4 regions of the Enterobacter cloacae complex sp. IR5418 genome follow, and region 4 is predicted to be linked to each of the others. Evidence: predicted binding sites of a transcription regulator. Region 4 holds the regulator's gene; each other region holds the start of a gene.
What was found. The regulator CRP, encoded in region 4, controls carbon source genes, mostly activating them, when cyclic AMP is high. The targets are predictions, from matches to a motif close to ATGTGANNNNNNTCACAT.

Region 1 (5,443 bases), on a different contig from region 4:
CGTGGTGGCGCCGGAGATTTCCGCAAGCGTGGGCGTTGCGGCAGCCTTTGTGGTCAATCCGATCGTCGGGGCGGCGGTATTTGCCGCCAGCAAAGTGCTGGGACCGCTGTGGAGTAAAGTCTCGATTCTGCGCTATCGCATTACCGGGCCGGTTGATAAACCACAGATTAATGAAGTGCTGCGCCAGCCGCGCAAAGAAGCACAGCAATGATTTGACGTGGGCAGGTAATTGCCTCACTCTCAATAAATACGATCTTTATACCGCCACTGGCGGCAACGAACGAGTAGCAATACGATGAGTCTGAACCTGGTAAGTGAACATTTGCTCGCAGCGAACGGCCTGAGCCATCAGGACCTGTTCTCCATTCTTGGTCAACTGACCGAACGCCGCCTCGACTACGGCGATCTCTATTTCCAGTCGAGCTATCACGAATCCTGGGTTTTAGAAGACAGCATCATTAAAGATGGCTCTTATAACATTGATCAGGGCGTCGGCGTACGCGCCGTCAGCGGCGAAAAAACCGGTTTTGCCTATGCAGACCAGATAAGCCTGGCCGCGCTGGAACAGAGCGCGCAGGCGGCTCGAACCATTGTGCGCGATACCGGCGACGGTCGCGTGAAAACGCTGGGCGAAGTGCAACACACCGCGCTCTATACCAGCATCGATCCGCTGCAAAGCATGAGCCGTGAAGAGAAGCTGGACATCCTGCGTCGCGTGGACAAAGTGGCTCGCGCAGCGGACAAGCGCGTGCAGGAAGTTTCTGCCAGCCTGAGCGGGGTCTATGAACTGATACTGGTGGCGGCGACAGACGGTACTCTGGCCGCCGACGTGCGTCCGCTGGTGCGTCTTTCCATCAGCGTTCAGGTGGAAGACGACGGCAAGCGCGAGCGCGGCTCAAGCGGTGGCGGCGGTCGTTTTGGCTATGACTGGTTCCTGGGCGATGTTGATGGCGAAGCCCGCGCGGATGCGTGGGCGAAAGAAGCCGTGCGCATGGCGCTGGTTAACCTGTCTGCCGTGGCGGCACCCGCCGGTACGCTGCCGGTGGTTCTTGGCGCAGGCTGGCCGGGCGTGCTGCTGCACGAAGCGGTCGGTCACGGCCTGGAAGGGGATTTCAACCGTCGCGGGACGTCCGTATTCAGCGGTCAGATGGGGCAGCTCGTCTCCTCCGAACTGTGTACCGTGGTGGATGATGGCACCATGCTCGACCGTCGCGGCTCGATTTCTATCGACGACGAAGGTACGCCGGGCCAGTACAACGTGCTGATTGAAAACGGCGTGCTGAAAGGCTACATGCAGGACAAGCTTAACGCACGGTTGATGGGCGTAGCGCCAACGGGTAACGGCCGTCGCGAATCCTACGCGCACCTGCCGATGCCGCGCATGACCAACACCTACATGCTGCCGGGTAAATCCACGCCGCAGGAGATTATCGAATCTGTTGATTACGGGATCTTCGCGCCAAACTTTGGTGGCGGTCAGGTGGATATCACCTCCGGCAAATTTGTCTTCTCTACCTCCGAGGCGTATCTGATTGAGAAAGGCAAAGTGACCAAAGCGGTGAAGGGCGCAACGTTGATTGGGTCCGGCATCGAAGCGATGCAGCAGATTTCCATGGTCGGTAACGACCTGAAGCTGGATAACGGCGTGGGCGTTTGCGGCAAAGAGGGCCAGAGCCTGCCTGTGGGCGTGGGCCAGCCAACGCTGAAGGTTGATAACCTGACGGTGGGCGGCACGGCGTAAATTTTCCCCCTCACCCCGGCCCTCTCCCCAAAGGGGCGAGGGAGAAAAGACCGCACGGAGCAGTCCCCTCTCCCCGTTGGGGAGAGGGTTAGGGTGAGGGGCGAATGCCTACTCTTTCCTTCTCCCCCGCATGCCCTGAAACAGCTCCGCCACTTCCACAAAATAGTCCGTCAGATAGTTAATACAGACCTGCACCTTCAGCGGCAGCTTGTCCTTTTCGGTATACAACGCGTACACCGGGCGCGGATCGGACTGGTAGCGCGGGAAGAGGATCTCCAGTTCGCCGCTGTTGATCTCGTTGATCACCCACATCAGCGGCACGTAGGCGATCCCGGCCCCGGCCACCAGCCATCGCGAGATTGTCATCGGATCATTGGTCACGAAGCGACCTTCTGGCAGCAGTTTAGTGGAAAGCCCTTCCGGCGCAATCAGTTCAAATTCGTTATCTGGCCGTACGCTGTATTCCAGCCACGAGTGGTTGCTCAGGTCGGCGGGTTTTTCCGGTACGCCATACTGTGCCAGATAGCTCTTCGAAGCGCAGACCACCATCGGCATGCTGCCCAGTCGACGCGAGAACAGGCTCGAGTCCTGCAATGCGCCAACGCGTATCACCACGTCTAACCCATCGGCAATCAGGTCCGGTGCTGGAATGCCCGTGACCAGATTGACGGATAAACCGGGATACTCTTTCAGCATTTCCGCCGTCATGGCAGCGAGAACATTTTGTGCCATAGTTGAAGAACACCCGATGCGCAGCGTGCCGATAGGGGTGTTATTAAAGGCATAGAGCTGCTCATGAACATCCTGCACTTCATGCAGCATTCGACGGCAGCCCTGATAGTAAATTTTCCCCGCTTCCGTCAGCCCGATGCTGCGGGTGCTGCGGTTGAGCAGCTTCACCTGAAGCTCATCCTCCAGTTTTGACACCGTCTGGCTAATGGATGAGACGCTCATTTGTAGCTGACGTGCTGCGGCGGTAAAAGAGCCTTGCTCGACAACTTTGGCAAACACCGACATGCGTTTAAGACGTTCCATTATTCACTCTGGCTTAAAAGTGATTTAGATCACATATGATAGATAACAGCATAACAGTTACGTTAATATATTATTAATTACATAACGGCTGCGCCACTCTCGCCCGGCAATTCTTGCTCTCCTGCGGCGGTGCGAGCTTAAAAATCCAGTAACCTGCACTCTCTTTAATCAAGGTCAACATGAGTCTGTTTCCCGTTATCGTGGTGTTCGGTTTGTCGTTCCCACCGATATTTTTCGAGCTTCTTTTATCACTGGCGATCTTCTGGCTGGTGCGCAAGGTGCTGGTCCCTACCGGGATTTATGATTTCGTCTGGCATCCTGCATTGTTCAATACCGCGCTGTATTGCTGCCTGTTCTATTTAATATCGCGCATGTTTGTCTGAGGTTGATGTGAAAACGCTAACAAGAAAAATCTCCCGCACTGCCATCACTATGGCGCTGGTCATCCTGGCGTTCATCGCTATTTTTCGCGCCTGGGTTTATTACACCGAATCCCCGTGGACGCGCGATGCGCGTTTCAGCGCGGAGGTGGTCGCGATAGCGCCCGATGTCGCCGGTCTTATTACGGCAGTCAACGTTCACGATAACCAGCTGGTGAAAAAAGATCAGGTGCTGTTCACCATCGACCAGCCGCGCTATCAAAAAGCGCTGGAAGAAGCGGAAGCCGACGTGGCCTATTACAACGCGCTGGCCTCTGAAAAACGCCGTGAAGCAGGACGCCGTAACAAGCTGGGCATCCAGGCCATGTCCCGGGAAGAGATTGACCAGTCCAATAACGTGCTGCAAACCGTGCTGCATCAGCTGGCAAAAGCGCAGGCGACGCGCGATCTGGCAAAGCTCGATCTGGAACGTACCGTTATCCGCGCCCCGTCCGATGGCTGGGTGACCAACCTCAACGTCTATGCGGGTGAGTTTATCACGCGCGGCTCAACCGCCGTTGCGCTGGTGAAACAGAACTCCTTCTACGTCCTCGCCTATATGGAAGAGACCAAGCTGGAAGGCGTGCGTCCGGGCTATCGCGCCGAAATCACGCCGCTCGGCAGCAACCGGGTGCTGAAAGGTACCGTGGACAGCGTTGCTGCGGGGGTGACCAACTCCAGCAGTACCAATGATTCAAAAGGAATGGCGACCGTCGATTCCAACCTCGAGTGGGTTCGCCTGGCGCAGCGCGTACCAGTACGCATTCGTCTGGATGAGCAGCAGAGCAACTTCTGGCCCGCAGGCACCACGGCGACGGTGGTGATCACCGGTGAAACCGACCGTGACGCCAGTCAGGACTCCATCTTCCGTCAAATCGCCCACCGCCTGCGCGAGTTTGGTTAATCACTATGGGCATTTTTTCCATCGCCAGCCAGCACATCCGCTTCGCCGTGAAGCTGGCATGCGCCATTGTGCTGGCGCTGTTTATTGGATTTCACTTCCAGCTTGAAACGCCGCGCTGGGCCGTTCTGACCGCTGCCATTGTCGCCGCCGGTCCCGCCTTCGCTGCGGGTGGCGAACCCTACTCCGGGGCAATCCGCTATCGCGGGATGCTGCGTATTATCGGGACCTTTATCGGCTGTATCGCCGCCCTGACCATTATCATCCTGATGATCCGCACCCCGCTGCTGATGCTGATCGTGTGCTGTATCTGGGCCGGTTTCTGCACCTGGATCTCTTCCCTGGTTAAGGTCGAGAACTCGTACGCCTGGGGGCTGGCGGGTTATACCGCGCTGATTATCATCATCACCATTCAGTCCGAACCCCTGCTCGCCCCGCAGTTCGCGGTAGAGCGGTGCAGTGAGATTGTGATTGGTATTGTCTGCGCGATTGTCGCAGATCTGCTTTTCTCTCCGCGATCCATCAAGCAGGAAGTGGATCGTGAGCTGGATGCGCTGATCGTTGCCCAGTACCAGCTGATGCAGTTGTGCATTAAGCATGGCGACAGCGAGGAGGTCGACAAGGCCTGGAGTGCGCTGGTGCGCCGCACGCAGGCGCTTGAAGGGATGCGCAGTAATCTCAATATGGAGTCTTCCCGCTGGGAGCGCGCCAATCGTCGTCTTAAAGCGATCAATACCGTCTCGTTAACGCTGATCACCCAGGCGTGTGAAACCTACCTGATTCAGAACACCCGTCCCGAGGTGGTAACGGATACCTTCCGCGAACTGTTTGACGAGCCCGTGGAGACGGTGCAGGACGTGCATCGACAGCTCAAACGCATGCGCCGTGTGATTGCCTGGACGGGAGAACGGGATACGCCAGTCACCATTTATACCTGGGTTGGTGCCGCAACGCGCTACCTGCTCCTGAAACGCGGCGTGATAAGCAACACCAAAATCAGTGCGGCGGAAGAAGAGGTGTTACAGGGCGAAGTGGTCATCAAACCGGAATCCGCCGAGCGTCATCATGCGATGGTCAACTTCTGGCGTACCACTCTGGCCTGTATACTCGGCACGCTGTTCTGGCTGTGGACCGGCTGGACGTCCGGTAGCGGCGCGATGGTGATGATTGCGGTCGTCACCGCGCTGGCGATGCGTCTGCCCAACCCGCGCATGGTCGCTATCGATTTTCTGTACGGCACCATTGCGGCGTTACCCATTGGCGCGCTCTATTTCCTGGTGATTATCCCCTCGACGCAGCAAAGCATGCTTTTGCTCTGCATCAGCCTGGCGGTAATGGCGTTCTTTA
Region 2 (5,443 bases), on a different contig from region 4:
AGGCGTCAGAGGTGGCTTTGATCATGCCCTGGACGAACCAGGAGGAGGTGATGGTCTGCATACTGTGTTTCCTTTGAAAATGCCGGGTGGCGCTACGCTTACCCGGCCTACTTTTACCTGTAGGCCCGGCAAGCAACGCGCCGCCGGGCGATGTTTTTTACTGACGAGCGGCAAGAACGTCTTTCTCATATGCCCGCACGTTGTCCAGCCACTGGCTGCCCGCCGGGGCGTCGTGACGCTGGCAGTACATCTCCCACACCGCCTGCCACGGCAGGGATTTCTGCTCTTCCAGCAGCGCCAGGCGCGCGGTGTAGTCGCCGTTTTCTTCCAGCTGTTTCAGCGCGGCGACAGGCTCCAGCAGGGCGCGCAGCAGGGCTTTCTTCATGTTGCGGGTGCCAATAACCCACGCCGCGATGCGGTTGATGGAGGCGTCGAAGAAGTCGAGGCCAATGTGTACGCGGTCAAACAGATCGTGGCGGATGATTTCGCTGGCAATAGCCTGGGTTTCGTCATCCAGCAGGACCACGTGGTCGCTGTCCCAGCGCACCGGACGGCTGACGTGCAGCAGCAGGCGCGGCACGAAGAGCATGGCGGCGGAGATTTTGTCGGAGATCACCTCGGTCGGGTGGAAGTGACCGGCATCCAGGCACAGCGCGGTCTGGCGGCTGGTGGCGTAGCCCATGTAAAACTCGTTTGAGCCGACGGTGTAGCTCTCTGCGCCAATGCCGAACAGCTTGCTCTCAACGGCGTCGATGTGGTGCGCCGGATCCAGTTTCTCGCTGATGGCTTCATCCAGCGCGGCCAGCAGACGCTGACGCGGCGCCAGTCGGTCTACGGTGATGTCCTTCATACCGTCCGGGATCCAGATGTTCATTACCGACGGCGTGCCGAGCTGCTCGCCGAAGTATGCGGAGACGCGGCGGCTGGCTTTGACATGGTCGATCCAGAACTGACGGATGTCGTCGTTGGCGTGCGCAAGGGTAAACCCGTCCGCGCTCAGCGGATGTGAAAAACAGGACGGGTTAAAATCCAGCCCCAGTTTGTTGGCTTTCGCCCACTCCACCCAGTTCTTAAAGTGTTCCGGTTTGATTTCGTTACGCGCGACCGGCTCGTCGGACTCCAGATAAATGGCGTGCAGATTCAGGCGTTTTGGCCCGGGGATCAGGCTCAGCGCAAGCTCCAGATCCGCACGCAGTTCGGTGGCGTTGCGCGCTTTGCCCGGGTAGTTACCCGTGGCCTGAATGCCACCCGTCAGGGAACCGCCTGGGTTCTCGAAACCGGCGACGTCATCGCCCTGCCAGCAGTGCATAGAGACGGGCAGACGGTCGAGCTGGCGCAGCGCCTCTTCGACATCCACGCCAACGGCGGCGAAACGCTGTTTAGCCAGGTCCCAGGCTTGTTCAAGTTGAGTGGTCATGCGCAAAGCTCCTTAGTCAGTCGTTTTTGCTGAAACTGCGCCCGATAGCGGGCAATTTCATGGCAGGGATGGGGGGTGTAAGTGGTCAGGCTGTTATTCGCCGTCACCACCGAACGGAAATCGTCGACGCTGGAAAGTTCGTCCAGGGTCATCAACTGAATGCCGATATTGCCGAGCGTGGAGGCTTCAATCGGACCTGCCACCACGGTAATGCCGCAGGCATCGGCGCAGAGCTGGTTCAGCAGCTGGTTCTGGCAGCCGCCGCCCACGATATGCAGCTGGCTGAACGGTTTACCGCGAAGGCTCGCCAGTTCACTCAGGATGTCGGCATAGAGCAGGGCGAGACTGTCAAAAATGCAGCGCGCCAGCTCGGCGGGGCGGGATGGTACCGGCTGTCCCGCTTCAAAACAGGCGGCCTGGATCTCGGCGCTCATGTGCACCGGGTTGATAAAGCGGTCGTCGTTCGGGTTAATCAGGAAGGTGCAGGCCTTCAGCTTTTCAGTTTCCGCGATAAGCGCGGGCAGGTCGGTAATGTTCTGCTCTTTCAGCACCCGCTGGAGCAGCCACAGGCCCATGATGTTCTTCAGCACGCGGTAGCGGCCTTCGGCGCCACCTTCGTTGGTGATGTTCGCGGCCAGCGCGGCATCGCTGGTGTAAGGGGTTTTGCTCTCAAAGCCCATCAGCGACCAGGTGCCGGAGGAGAGGTAGGCCGCGTCTTTGCTGGTGAGCGGCGAAGCAATGACCGCGCTCGCGGTATCATGGCTGGCGACGGCGACAACAGGGATTTCATTCCCCTGCGGGCAAAGCCAGTGACCAATCACATTGCCCGGATGGGTTGGCGTGCCAAACCAGGACGGCGAGGCGCCCGTCCAGGCCAGCAGGTGTTCATCCCAGTTATCGGTGTTGATATTGACCAGCTGCGTGGTGGTGGCGTTGGTGTATTCCCAGTTCATGTTGCCGGTCAGACGGTAGCTTAAGTAGTCCGGGATCAGCAGCGCATGCGCCACCTTTTCGACCAGCTCTGGCTGTTGCTCCACCAGCGCGCGCAGCTGGTACAGCGTGTTAAACGGCAGAAACTGGATGCCGCTGCGACCATAGATGTTCTCCTTGCCAAGCTGCGCGATGGCGTGCGCCATCAGCCCATCGGTACGGCTGTCGCGGTAGGAGACGGGCAGGCCGACGCGTTCGCCGTGACTGTCCAGCAGCACGTAATCCACGCCCCAGGTATCAATGCCGATACTGTCGATGCGAATACCGTCGTTGCAGACGTTGTGAAGTCCGGTACGGATCTCCGCTTCCAGCGCATCGATGTCCCAGGTAACAAAACCGTCCTGTTTTTGCAGACAATTGGCGAAACGGTGCATTTCGCGAAGCGTTAGGGTGTGCAGGTCACAGTCCCAGGTGGCGAGCATTACACGGCCGCTGGATGCGCCTAAATCGACAGCCACACAATGGCGAAAAGTCATGGTCGGGTCCTTTCTTAAGTCATTAGCGAGGAGTGTAAGAAAGGGAAGAAATAGCCACCTTCTCGCCACTGACAGCCCAAATCTCGCGCTGGCAAGAAAGCAAAGATGAACGTGAGGGAGTTCACAGTTTCCAGTAATGGCGGGGTTTGCAGGCAGTGTGACGTTGACCGCATTTCCCGATCTTTCCGCTCGTTTCTTGAAAAACCGGCAGCTTTTGCACGGTTTGCTGTCAAAAATTTAAGGTGAGGAAGGAAGGCCTTAATTACTATTTTGAGAACTTTTCTCATTGGTGGGGGCCGTTATGACCGTACTGCACAGCGTCGATTTTTTTCCTTCGGGGGCATCTCCCGTCGCGATTGAGCCACGGCTTCCTCAGGCTGCGTTCCCGGAACATCATCATGATTTTCATGAAATTGTGATTGTTGAACACGGAACGGGCATCCACGTGTTTAACGGTCAGCCGTATACCATCAGCGGCGGTACGGTGTGCTTCGTGCGCGACCACGACAGGCACCTGTATGAACATACCGACAACCTGTGCCTGACCAATGTGCTCTATCGTTCCCCGGATGCGTTCCAGTTTCTCTCCGGGCTGAATCAGCTCTTGCCGCAGGAGAAGGACGGCCACTACCCGTCGCACTGGCGGGTGAATCAGTCCACGTTGCAGCAGGTGCGGCAGCTGGTGAGCCAGATGGAGCAGAGCGAGGACGGGCAAGAGACGCACGCCATCGCCACCCGCGAACTGCTGTTTATGCAACTGCTGGTCCTGCTGCGCCGGAGCAGCCTGGTGGAGGGGCTGGAAAATAACGACGCGCGACTGAACCAGCTGATGGCCTGGCTGGAAGATCACTTCGCCGAAGATGTCTGCTGGGAAACGCTGGCGGATGACTTTTCGCTCTCGCTACGCACGCTGCATCGTCAGCTCAAGCAGCATACCGGGCTGACGCCGCAGCGTTACCTCAATCGTCTGCGCCTGATCAAAGCGCGTCATCTTTTACGTCATACCGACGAAAGCGTCACCGATATCGCTTATCGCTGTGGATTCGGCGACAGTAACCACTTTTCGACGCTTTTTCGCCGGGAATTTAGCTGGTCGCCGCGCGATATTCGTCAGGGGAAAGACGCGTTGCTTCAGTAACGCGAGGGCAGTCACCGTTTTCAGGCCGCAAAAAAGCTAATAATGTCCGGTTATCCGCCGTAGAGGTTGTGGTGTGGCTGCTCAGTTAATTCTTCGCAAAGATGATTTTTTTGCCTCCGCGAGTCAGGCCGTCGCGGTGGCGGACCGCTATCCGCAAAATGTCTTTGCCGAGCACACTCATGAATTCTGCGAGCTGGTGCTGGTGTGGCGCGGCAACGGCTTACACATCCTCAACGACCGGCCCTACCGCATCACGCGCGGAGATCTGTTTTACATTCGCGCTGAAGACAAGCACTCCTACGCCTCGGTTAACGATCTGGTATTACAGAACGTCATCTACTGCCCTGACAGGCTCAAACTGAATGTCGACTGGGCGGGCAGCATCCCGGGCTTTCTGGATACCAGAGGCGAACCGCACTGGCGCTTAAGCAGCAACGGTATGGCTCAGGTGCGCCAGACCATTTCCCAGCTGGAGCAGGAGAGCCAGAAGAGCGATCCGCTGGCTAACCAGATGTCGGAGCTGCTTTTCGCCCAGCTGGTGATGACCCTGAAGCGCCATCGTTACGCCACGGATAATCCCTCCGCCACCACGCAGGAAGCGCTGCTGGATAAGCTGATCACCCGGCTTGCGGGCAGCCTGAACAAGAGTTTCGTGCTGGAAAAATTCTGCGAGCAGGAGCAGTGCAGCGAGCGCGCGTTGCGCCAGCAGTTCCGCACCCAGACGGGGATGACGGTAAACCACTATCTGCGCCAGCTGCGCATCTGCCACGCCCAGTACCTGTTACAGCATACGGAGCTGATGGTCAGTGAAGTGGCGATGCGCTGCGGCTTTGAGGACAGTAACTACTTTTCGGTGGTGTTTAACCGTGAGGTGGGGATGACGCCGGTACAGTGGCGCCATCGCAGTCGTAAGGCCGCCTGATCAGTTCGCCATGCCGAGGCCAACAATGTTAGCGGCGATAATAATCACCACGCAACCCAGGCTCAGGACGCCAACCGGACGACGCCCGGCGTTGTTCCACTCCTTCAGCACCAGCCCAACCAGCCCACCGCACAGCACGTAGAAGCTCATGTGCAGCATCCAGCTCATGTAGTCATACTGCGGCGGAATGCTGGCGTGGCCCCAGGCGTAGAAGAAGAATTGCAGATACCACATCAGGCCGCCGAGGGCGGAGAGCAGGACGTTGGTGACGATCAGCGGTTTTGCCAGCGAGAAATCGGCTTTTACCGACAGATTCTTCACTTTTGCCAGACGAATGAAGCAGAAGCCGAGGTTGACCAGCGCGCCGCCGCCCATGATGACCACGTAGCTTGGCAGGGCAACATACAGCGGATCGACGCCCAGCGCCGCAGCGGCGTCGTGCATCGGTTTGGCGGCGTTCATGGCGAACGACATGCCCGCCGAGAAGACTCCACACATCA
Region 3 (5,443 bases), on a different contig from region 4:
TCTGTACGTCATCACCAGTGATAACGCCAGGTTTTACGAAATCAAAAATTTTAGACATGTTGCTTAGTCCTGTATCTTCGGCCGTTAGAAAGGTGCGTGCTCTGATAAGCGCGCTGAAAATTGGGCAGGTTTCCCTGCCCCTGAATGGCTTACTTCTTAGCGCGCTCTTCGAGCATTGCTACTGCTGGCAGGACTTTACCTTCCACGAATTCGAGGAATGCGCCGCCACCAGTGGAGATGTAGGAGATCTTGTCAGCGATACCGAACAGGTCGATTGCTGCCAGGGTGTCACCACCGCCTGCGATAGAGAACGCTTCGCTGTCTGCAATAGCGTTAGCAACGATTTCAGTCCCTTTGCGGAAGTTCGGGAATTCGAACACGCCGACAGGACCGTTCCACAGGATAGTTTTTGCGTTTTTCAGGATTTCAGCCAGTTTCTGTGCAGAAACGTCACCCAGGTCCAGGATCTGCTCTTCATCTTTGATGTCGTTAACAGATTTCAGGGTTGCGGTAGCGGTTTCGGAGAACTCGGTTGCTACGCGAACGTCAGTTGGAACCGGGATATCACAGGTGCCCAGCAGGCGTTTGGCTTCATCAACCAGGTCTGCTTCGTACAGGGATTTACCCACGTTGTGGCCTTGAGCAGCAACGAAGGTGTTCGCAATACCACCGCCAACGATCAGCTGGTCAGCGATTTTGGACAGAGAATCCAGTACGGTCAGTTTGGTAGAAACTTTAGAACCACCTACGATAGCGACCATTGGACGAGCAGGTTCTTTCAGTGCTTTACCCAGTGCTTCCAGTTCGTCAGCCAGCAGTGGACCTGCACAGGCGACGTCTGCGAATTTACCGATACCGTGGGTAGAGGCCTGCGCACGGTGAGCCGTACCAAATGCATCCATGACGAATACGTCGCACAGTGCAGCGTATTTTTTGGACAGAGTTTCGTCGTCTTTCTTTTCGCCTTTGTTGAAGCGAACGTTTTCCAGAACAACCAGCTCACCTTCGGCAACTTCCACGCCATCCAGGTAATCTTTCACCAGGCGAACCGGGCTGGACAGTTTGTCTTTCAGGTAATTAACAACCGGCAGCAGAGAGAACTCTTCGTTGTACTCGCCTTCAGTTGGACGGCCCAGGTGGGAGGTGACCATCACTTTAGCGCCCTGCTTCAGAGCCAGTTCAATGGTTGGCAGAGATGCACGAATACGCGCGTCGCTGGTCACTTTGCCATCTTTAACCGGTACGTTCAGATCGGCACGGATGAAAACGCGTTTACCTGCCAGATCCAGATCGGTCATCTTAATTACAGACATGGTGAATCCTCTCGTTGATTCTTAAAGTTTTGCAAGCGCAAGGTGCGCTCTACCTGAAACCTTTTGCGGCCATGGCTAACGTGGTGTCGAGCATTCGGTTAGCAAAGCCCCATTCGTTATCACACCAGACCAGCGTCTTGATGAGGTGTGCACCACTGACTCGCGTCTGCGTGCCATCCACGATGGCGCTGTGCGGGTCGTGGTTAAAATCTACTGAGACCAACGGTAATTCCGTATAGTCAACTATACCATGAAATGCTCCCTGTGCCGCTTTTTGCAGCAACAGGTTGACTTCACAGGCTTTTACCGGTTTTTTCACCGTCACGCTAAGATCGATCGCGGTGACGTTTATCGTTGGCACACGCACGGCAATCGCTTCGAAACGGTCGTTAAACTGCGGGAAAATACGGGTGATCCCGGCAGCCAGTTTCGTATCTACCGGAATGATAGACTGGCTCGCCGCGCGAGTGCGTCGTAAATCCGGATGGTAGGCGTCGATAACCTGCTGATCGTGCATGGCGGAGTGAATCGTGGTCACCGTGCCGGATTCAATGCCATACGCATCGTCTAACAGTTTAATGACCGGAATAATGCAGTTGGTGGTGCAGGAGGCGTTGGAGACAATGCGGTGTTCAGCTTTCAGCTCGTGCTGGTTGACGCCAAACACGACGGTAGCGTCGAGGTCGTGACTGCCGGGATGGGAGAACAAGACTTTTTTCGCGCCAGCATTCAGATGCGCTTCGCCATGTTCACGGTTACCGTACACGCCGGTACAGTCCAGCACCACATCCACACCCAGTTCGCGCCAGGGCAGCCCTTCAATACTGTTCTCATGCAGCACGCGGATAGCATCGTCACCGACAAACAGCTGTTCCCTTTCCTGGCGAACGTCCCAGGCAAAGCGACCGTGGCTGGTGTCATATTTCAACAAATGCGCCATACCCGCAGCATCCGCCAGTTCATTGATTGCCACCACGGTGATTTCCGCCCGACGCCCGGATTCATATAAAGCACGAACCACGTTGCGCCCGATGCGACCGAAGCCATTAATCGCTACGCGTACGGTCATAGATCTCCTGCAAAGCTATCCCTGAGTTTGAGGTGGCTGAAAGAGTAATCCAGCGACGCCCGAAGGGGAATCCTTGCTGTCACAAACTGCGATTGATTGGTCAATTGTCGAACATTTAATCGACTGAAACGCTTCAGCAAGAATAAGCGAATCGGGGAATAAAAGGAATCTCTGTCCAGATGAATAAGCGAGCTATATGACTTGCATCACATTTTCGGTGGAATAATTTACAGAGCAGTTACATGTCTGAGGAATCGTGCATACAAAAAAGCCGGGTGGCGCTAGCGCTTACCCGGCCTATTTTATACTCCCTCTCCCTGTGGGAGAGGGCCGGGGTGAGGGCATCAGCCCGCACCGGACAAACAATTACAGCAGTTCTTTCGCCTTAGCGACAACGTTCTCAACGGTGAAGCCAAACTCTTCAAACAGCTGTTCCGCCGGAGCAGACTCACCGAAAGTGGTCATACCGACGATAGCACCGTTCAGGCCAACGTATTTGAACCAGTAGTCAGCGATACCCGCTTCCACTGCCACACGCGCGGAAACCGCTTTAGGCAGTACAGATTCGCGGTATGCGGCATCCTGCTTGTCGAACGCATCGGTAGACGGCATGGAGACCACGCGCGCTTTCACGCCTTCGGCAGTCAGTTTTTCCCATGCTGCTACAGCCAGTTCAACTTCAGAACCGGTCGCGATGAAGATCAGCTCCGGCTGGCCTGCGCAATCTTTCAGCACGTAACCACCGCGCGCGATGTTTGCCAGCTGCTCTGGGGTACGCTCCTGCTGTGCCAGGTTCTGACGGGAGAGGATCAGCGCGGTTGGACCGTCCTGACGCTCAACGCCGTATTTCCACGCCACCGCAGATTCAACCTGGTCACATGGACGCCATGTGCTCATGTTCGGGGTCACGCGCAGGGAAGCCACCTGCTCTACCGGCTGGTGAGTTGGACCATCTTCGCCCAGACCGATGGAGTCGTGGGTGTAGACCATCACCTGACGCTGTTTCATCAGCGCAGCCATACGCACGGCGTTACGTGCATATTCCACGAACATCAGGAAGGTAGAGGTGTACGGCAGGAAACCACCGTGCAGAGCGATACCGTTGGCAATCGCGGTCATACCGAATTCACGTACACCGTAATGGATGTAGTTACCGGCAGTGTCTTCGTTGATTGGCTTAGAGCCAGACCACAGGGTCAGGTTAGATGGCGCCAGGTCAGCGGAACCGCCGAGGAATTCTGGAAGCAGAGGACCAAACGCTTCGATCGCATTCTGCGATGCTTTACGGCTGGCGATCTTAGATGGATTCGCCTGCAACTTCGCGATGAACTCGTTGGCTTTCGCGTCGAAGTCGGACGGCATGTCACCTTTCATACGACGGGTGAATTCAGCGGCTTCCTGAGGGAAGGCTTTCGCGTATGCCGCGAATTTCTCGTTCCAGGCCGCTTCTTTCGCCTGGCCCACTTCTTTCGCATCCCACTGCGCGTAGATTTCAGACGGGATTTCGAAGGCAGGGTGTTTCCAGCCAAGCGCTTCACGGGTCAGTGCGATTTCCGCGTCGCCCAGCGGTGCGCCGTGGGAGTCGTGAGTACCCGCTTTGTTCGGAGAACCGAAGCCGATGATGGTTTTGCACATCAGCAGGGACGGTTTGTCGGTCACGGCGCGCGCTTCTTCTACTGCACGTTTAATCGAGTCAGCATCGTGGCCATCAACGCCGCGCACAACGTGCCAGCCGTAGGCTTCGAAACGTGCGGCGGTGTCGTCAGTGAACCAGCCTTCAACGTGGCCGTCGATGGAGATGCCGTTGTCGTCATAGAACGCAACCAGTTTGCCCAGCTTCAGGGTACCGGCCAGGGAGCACACTTCGTGAGAAATGCCTTCCATCATGCAGCCGTCGCCCAGGAAGGCGTAGGTGAAGTGGTCAACGATGTCGTGGCCTGGACGGTTGAACTGCGCCGCCAGAGTCTTCTCTGCAATCGCCATACCTACAGCGTTAGCGATGCCCTGACCCAGCGGACCGGTGGTGGTTTCAACGCCAGCGGTGTAGCCCACTTCCGGGTGACCTGGAGTTTTGGAGTGCAGCTGACGGAAGTTTTTCAGCTCTTCGATTGGCAGATCGTAGCCAGTGAGGTGCAGCAGGCTGTAGATCAGCATAGAGCCGTGGCCGTTAGACAGCACGAAACGGTCACGGTCAGCCCATGCCGGGTTCTGAGGGTTGTGGTTAAGGAAATCACGCCACAGGACTTCGGCGATGTCAGCCATACCCATAGGGGCACCCGGGTGGCCGGATTTGGCTTTCTGTACTGCATCCATGCTCAGCGCACGAATAGCATTAGCAAGCTCTTTACGTGAGGACATTTTAACTCCAGATCGGACTGTTAAAGGCCATGCCCTTGACGACAGCGCGTTTTGGGCTACGCCGGAAAAAAGTGCCAACAATGTAACCCAAGCCGCAGGGCATGTACATGGAGCATTCTTTTGCAGCTTAAGAAATCTCTGGATCATGCTCGCATGTTGCGCAATCTGCTCGCCCGCCCCTGTCGATATTCCTTATACTTAGCCCGACACCGGCTTCGTTGACGGTGCATTTTTCGGAATTAATTCAGATTAACGAGTACGGAAGCAACATCATGAAAATGCGTGCAATCGGGCTGGCTGTGGGAACAACGTTCCTGCTAAGCGGCTGTCAGAATATGGATTCTAACGGCCTGATGACCTCAGGCGCAGAAGCTTTTCAGGCCTACTCATTGAGCGATGCGCAGGTCATAGCGCTGAGCGATCAGGCCTGTAAGGATATGGATGGAAAAGCTACGCTTGCCCCGGCTAACAGCACCTATACGCAGCGTCTGAACAAGATTGCTTCCGCGCTGGGCGACAACATTAACGGCCAGCCGGTGAACTACAAAGTGTACATGGCGAAAGACGTCAACGCCTTCGCGATGGCGAACGGCTGTATCCGCGTTTACAGCGGCCTGATGGACATGATGACCGACAACGAAGTGGAAGCGGTGATCGGCCATGAAATGGGTCACGTTGCACTGGGTCACGTGAAGAAAGGGAT
Region 4 (5,443 bases):
CAGCGCGAAAGCGCTCGGCGGCGGTTTCCCGGTCAGCGCGGTACTCACCACCCAGGATATCGCTTCCGCATTCCACGTTGGCTCACACGGCTCCACCTACGGCGGTAATCCGCTGGCGTGCGCCGTGGCGGGTGCGGCGTTCGACATCATTAATACGCCGGATGTTCTGAATGGCGTGAATGCGAAACGCGACCTGTTTGTGAAACATCTCCAGCATATTGACGAGCAGTTTGATGTCTTCAGTGAGATCCGCGGGATGGGGCTGCTGATCGGCGCTGAACTGAAGCCGCAGTACAAAGGCCGCGCACGTGATTTTCTGCACGCTGCCGCACATGAAGGGGTGATGGTGTTGAATGCCGGGCCGGACGTGATGCGTTTTGCACCGTCGCTGGTGGTGGAAGACAAAGACATCGAAGACGGGTTAGCCCGTTTTGCCGCGGCGGTCGCGAAGATCGTCAGCGGCTAATACGCGGTGCGTTTTAACCGGCGCGTTAACCAAATCCCATGATGCGGGCGCTGACGCCATGCCACCGATGAAATGGTGTGCATGGTGTTCAGATGCCCCAGCACGCGCTGTAAATGCTGCTCCAGGGTGCTCATCGGCCCGTGGGTCAGCGTCTCCGGCGCTTCCAGAATGTTCGAATCCCCCGACTCGCCCGGCGCGTCATACTCCAGACGCTGCTGACAGCGCTGCAACGCAATTTCACACGACTGCAAATAGCGCTGCGCCAGATCCGGCGTCAGCATCGTGTGCTCGCGCGCCAGCGTGGTCATGGCGTTAATATGCTCGACGATGAACTGGCTGTGCGTGACCCACAGTTTCATATCCGCCAGGTAGTGCGCGTTAAAGCCCGGCTCCTGCATGGCCTGGTTAAGGGAGTTGAACAGGGCGTTATGCGCCTGGTTGACCTTCATGCGCTCGTAAGCCAGCGGAGAAGGCTGCGGGTCATCGCTCAGGATAAGACGTATGGCCTGCTGGTCGGCTTCCAGCGCATCGTGGGCGTTCTGCCTCAGCAACCCGCTTTGCCACTGCGGCCACAGCCAGACCATGCCGCCAAAGGCGATCAGGCAGCCAATCAGCGTATCGACCAGCCGGGCAATAATAAATTGTTCCCCGTTAAGCGTGAGCAGTTGTAGGGTATATACCGCCGTCACCGTAAAGCCCACCATCGCCCAGCCGTAGTTTTTGCGGATGATCAGGTAACTCACCAGCGTGATCGCCAGCATACCGGCCAGGGTATAGCCCTCCGGCACATGGAAGTGCAGCGTCACGCCCGCGATAATCAGCCCCGCCATCGTCCCGCCCGCCCGATGCAGAATGCGTACCCGCGTGGCGCCATAGCCGTTCTGGGTAACAAACAGCACGGTCATTAAGATCCAGTAGGGTTTCGGCAGGTGCAGGGCCACTCCCATCAGGCTGGCGATGCTCAGCATCACACTGATGCGCGCGGCGTTGCGCAGGGCGGAAGACTTCAGTGAAAGATAGCTTTTGAGGGCGGGCAGCAGCGGCAGCCGTTTTTGCTTATCGGCCATCAGGTCCCGGGCATAAAGCGGGCGCTGGGTGCGCAACACCCGGGCGATGCGGCTGAAATGCCAGGCGGCAAACTGCCCGACCGGGTTATCCGCGTGCTGACGCGCAATCTTTTCCAGCGCGCCGAGCTGTTTGTCCATGTTAAAGCGCGTCGGGTAGCGGTGATAGAGGATATCGTCAGCCAGCACCCGCAGGCGCGCCGCGACGGTCTGCGCGTTCCAGCGGATCACCGCTTCCGCATGGCTGCGCTCCACCAGCTTTTGCACCTCTTCCGGATTATGAAGGCTGACGGAGATATGCTCCTGCAAATCCAGCCCGACTTGGAAGGTACGCAGCAGCCGCTTGTATTCATGATTTTTGTTGGCGGCAAGCATGTGCAACTGCTGATAGCACTGGCTGATGAGATCCACCACTTTTTGCTGACGCGCCAGCAGCGGCGGCAGGGATTTTTCCGGGTCGGTATGTTGAGTGAGCAGGGTGTATTTTGCTTCGCAGTATTCAGCAAGCTGCACGTAGAGCAGGCTCAGGGATTCGCGCAGCGGCTGTTCCCGCCACAGCCAGAACCAGAACCAGTTAAACAGGCCGTACCATAATGTCCCCAGGGCGTAGATCAGTAGCGGCTCCCACACCGGCATATTGCCCGCAAGGCTTAAGGTGAAGATGGCGGCAATCAGCGACGCGGGAAGCAGGCGGGCGTGCAGCGAGCTGATTTCCGCGGTGACGCCGAGCGTCATCGCCAGCACGGTCAGGATCAGCGGCAGCGGGATATCACGAGCCAGCAAAAGCTGTACGGCAAGGCTACAGCCCGCAAACAGGCAGCCGCCGATAATCAGACGTTTAAAAAAGCGTTTATGCGGCGTATCCAGACCGGCAATGTTGCAGCAGGCGGGGACGAGGGAAAACAGCAGGCCTTGCTGAAGATGTCCGAGGATCAGGCCCACGGCCACGGGAAGACACAACACCAGCGTTTGTCGCAGTGCGTAGTTAACTTCCGGGTGATAGATCAGCCTGCGCCACATGGGGAGTAGAGACAAAAACGGCGTGCCACCCTGCGGCGGCACGCCGTTTGACCACAATTAACGGGTTCCGTAAACCACGATAGTTTTACCGTGGGCAGAGATCAGGTTCTGATCTTCCAGCATCTTCAGGATACGGCCCACTGTTTCACGGGAGCAGCCGACGATCTGACCGATTTCCTGGCGGGTAATTTTAATTTGCATGCCGTCAGGGTGGGTCATGGCGTCTGGCTGTTTCGCCAGGTTCAACAGCGTCTGCGCAATACGACCGGTCACGTCCAGGAAGGCGAGGTTACCCACCTTCTCAGAGGTCACTTGCAGACGGCGTGCCATCTGGGAAGAAAGACGCATCAGGATGTCAGGGTTGACCTGAATCAGCTGACGGAATTTCTTGTAAGAAATTTCAGCCACTTCACATGCTGTTTTTGCACGAACCCAGGCGCTACGTTCCTGGCCTTCTTCAAACAGGCCCAGTTCACCGATAAAATCGCCCTGGTTCAGATAAGAAAGGATCATCTCTTTCCCTTCTTCATCTTTGATCAGCACGGCCACCGAGCCTTTAACGATGTAATACAACGTTTCCGCCTTTTCACCCTGGTGAATCAGCGTGCTCTTTGATGGGTACTTATGAATGTGGCAATGAGACAAGAACCATTCGAGAGTCGGGTCTGTTTGCGGTTTGCCAAGCACCATGCGCTGTTATCCTCTGTTATAAGCTGTCACCAGAGTCATAAGATGCATCCGGACTCTGGGGTTGCAATCGAATTCTTACCCATACCTGGGAAGTCGGCTGTCGTAACGTTTCGCAGCCAGTAAAGTTTGATGTCCTCTGCATACATGTGTAACGTCAATGTATTACTGTAGCATCCAGAGTGTTTTAGCATAGCTTTCGCCGCGTGTCTCCTGGTGTCTCGCTTCAGCATGACGCAGGTCGCCTTCCGTTGCGAGAAATGTAACGTACACGTAATCTGTCATAAAAAATGCAACGTTGGAGTGAGTGAATATGCAAGCGCGTGTGAAATGGGTTGAAGGGTTAACGTTCCTGGGCGAGTCTGCTTCCGGGCACCAGGTTTTGATGGATGGCAACTCCGGTGATAAAGCGCCAAGCCCAATGGAAATGGTGCTGATGGCGGCAGGGGGATGCAGTGCGATCGACGTGGTGTCGATCCTGCAAAAAGGCCGTCATGACGTGACCGGTTGTGAAGTGAAGCTGACGTCGGAACGTCGCGAAGAGGCGCCACGCCTGTTTACCCATATCAATCTGCACTTTATCGTCACCGGCAAAGCGCTGAAGGACGCGGCGGTGTCACGCGCGGTAGATCTCTCTGCGGAGAAGTACTGCTCTGTGGCGTTGATGCTGGAAAAAGCGGTAAACATCACCCATTCGTATGAAGTGATCGAGGCGTAATCTTTTGGCGGGTGGCGCTTCGCTGACCCGCCCTACAACTGCACGCCCGTAGGCCCGGTAAGCGCAGCGCCATCCGGCAACAGGCGTCACGCGATCTGCTTTCCTTCCATCAGCCGCTGCACCAGCGGTGTCATAATCAGCTCCATCGCCAGCCCCATTTTTCCGCCCGGCACCACTAACGTATTCATGTGCGAAATAAACGAACCCTGTAGCATCGCCAGCAGCCAGGGGTAATCAATGCCTTCCAGGTTGCGGAAGTGGATCACCACAAAGCTCTCGTCCAGCGACGGGATGCTTTTTGCGGCGAACGGGTTGGAGGTGTCCACGGTGGGGACGCGCTGGAAGTTAATGTGGGTGCGGGAGAACTGTGGCGTCAGGAAGTTGATGTAGTCTTCCATGGAGCGCACAACCGAGTCCATGACCGCCTCGCGCGAATGGCCGCGCTCGCTCATGTCACGCGTCAGCTTCTGGATCCACTCAAGGTTAACGATCGGCACCACCCCCACCAGCAAATCCACATGGCGCGCCACGTCGTGCTGAGGCGTCACCACGCCGCCGTGCAATCCTTCGTAAAACAGCACGTCAGTCGGTTCCGGCAGCGGTTGCCAGGGCGTGAATGTGCCGGGAACCTGGTTCCAGGGCACGGCTTCATCGTAGGTGTGCAGATACTTGCGGGACTGCCCGGTGCCGCTCTGCCCGTATTCGCGGAAGGTTTGCTCCAGCAGGCCGAAGTCATTCGCCTCCGGGCCGAAGTAGCTGATGTGTTTACCCAGATCGCGCGCCTTGCGGATGGCCATATCCATCTCCGGGCGCGTGTAGCGGTGAAAGCTGTCGCCCTCTACCTCTGCCGCCCGTAAGTTAAGCTGGGCGAAGATCTTGCGGAAGGCGAGGCTGGTGGTAGTGGTACCCGCCCCACTCGAACCCGTAACGGCAATAACCGGATGTCTGGCAGACATAGCAACTCCCTGACTGGAAAAGTGTAAAGATCAGCCATGAAACGCGTTGCGGGGCATGATATTGACCGTCTCATGCAGTTCGGACCATACCAGCACCACGTCGCCGCTTTTAAGCTGGCGCTTAACATCGTTGACCTTTTGTTCAAGCGAACGTTCATGTTCACCATAATCGGTGCCTTCGCGCAAGACAAAGCTTTCAATCAGATTATCGAGCGTTTCGGGAGAGAGATCCTGCCAGGGAATAATCATTTTTTACCGTCCAGATAAGCCGTTAACCAGTCGGGAATACGCGTCTCAAGCCACATTTTTGGCCGACGCAGCGTGCCGCCAACAAAGCCGACGTGTCCGCCGAACTGGGTGAGCTGATACTCCACGTTGGCCGGCAGATGTTCGGGCGCGGGGATCGAGTGATGATCCATAAACGGGTCATCTTTGGCGTGGATAATCAGCGTAGGTTTCGTGATTTGATTCAGTAAAGGCATGGCGCTGCACTGACGGTAATAGTCAATCGCATCGGCAAAGCCGTGAATTT

Region 1: a site for CRP is predicted at 2,794-2,811, ahead of aaeR (HTH-type transcriptional activator AaeR). Genes of this name have one in related genera too.
Region 2: a site for CRP is predicted at 3,039-3,056, ahead of rhaS (HTH-type transcriptional activator RhaS). Genes of this name have one in related genera too.
Region 3: a site for CRP is predicted at 2,577-2,594, ahead of epd (erythrose-4-phosphate dehydrogenase). Genes of this name have one in related genera too.

Annotation. Positions count from the first base shown of each region.
Region 1 is NZ_JBMKHS010000007.1:150,397-155,839, reverse strand. Features, by position in the region: gene yhdP (AsmA2 domain-containing protein YhdP) at 1-211, shown strand, start outside; gene tldD (metalloprotease TldD) at 296-1,741, shown strand; gene aaeR (HTH-type transcriptional activator AaeR) at 1,850-2,776, opposite strand; gene aaeX (p-hydroxybenzoic acid efflux pump operon protein AaeX) at 2,956-3,159, shown strand; gene aaeA (p-hydroxybenzoic acid efflux pump subunit AaeA) at 3,167-4,099, shown strand; gene aaeB (p-hydroxybenzoic acid efflux pump subunit AaeB) at 4,105-5,443, shown strand, end outside.
Region 2 is NZ_JBMKHS010000024.1:13,779-19,221, forward strand. Features, by position in the region: gene rhaD (rhamnulose-1-phosphate aldolase) at 1-61, opposite strand, end outside; gene rhaA (L-rhamnose isomerase) at 158-1,417, opposite strand; gene rhaB (rhamnulokinase) at 1,414-2,883, opposite strand; gene rhaS (HTH-type transcriptional activator RhaS) at 3,185-4,021, shown strand; gene rhaR (HTH-type transcriptional activator RhaR) at 4,095-4,943, shown strand; gene rhaT (L-rhamnose/proton symporter RhaT) at 4,944-5,443, opposite strand, start outside.
Region 3 is NZ_JBMKHS010000018.1:41,264-46,706, forward strand. Features, by position in the region: gene fbaA (class II fructose-bisphosphate aldolase) at 1-58, opposite strand, end outside; gene pgk (phosphoglycerate kinase) at 150-1,313, opposite strand; gene epd (erythrose-4-phosphate dehydrogenase) at 1,363-2,382, opposite strand; gene tkt (transketolase) at 2,749-4,740, opposite strand; gene ACOTX7_RS14870 (M48 family metallopeptidase) at 5,013-5,443, shown strand, end outside.
Region 4 is NZ_JBMKHS010000006.1:166,508-171,950, forward strand. Features, by position in the region: gene argD (bifunctional acetylornithine/succinyldiaminopimelate transaminase) at 1-466, shown strand, start outside; gene ACOTX7_RS07465 (YccS/YhfK family putative transporter) at 463-2,550, opposite strand; gene crp (cAMP-activated global transcriptional regulator CRP) at 2,608-3,240, opposite strand; gene ACOTX7_RS07475 (OsmC family protein) at 3,551-3,955, shown strand; gene ACOTX7_RS07480 (phosphoribulokinase) at 4,042-4,911, opposite strand; gene ACOTX7_RS07485 (YheU family protein) at 4,942-5,160, opposite strand; gene ACOTX7_RS07490 (hydrolase) at 5,157-5,443, opposite strand, start outside.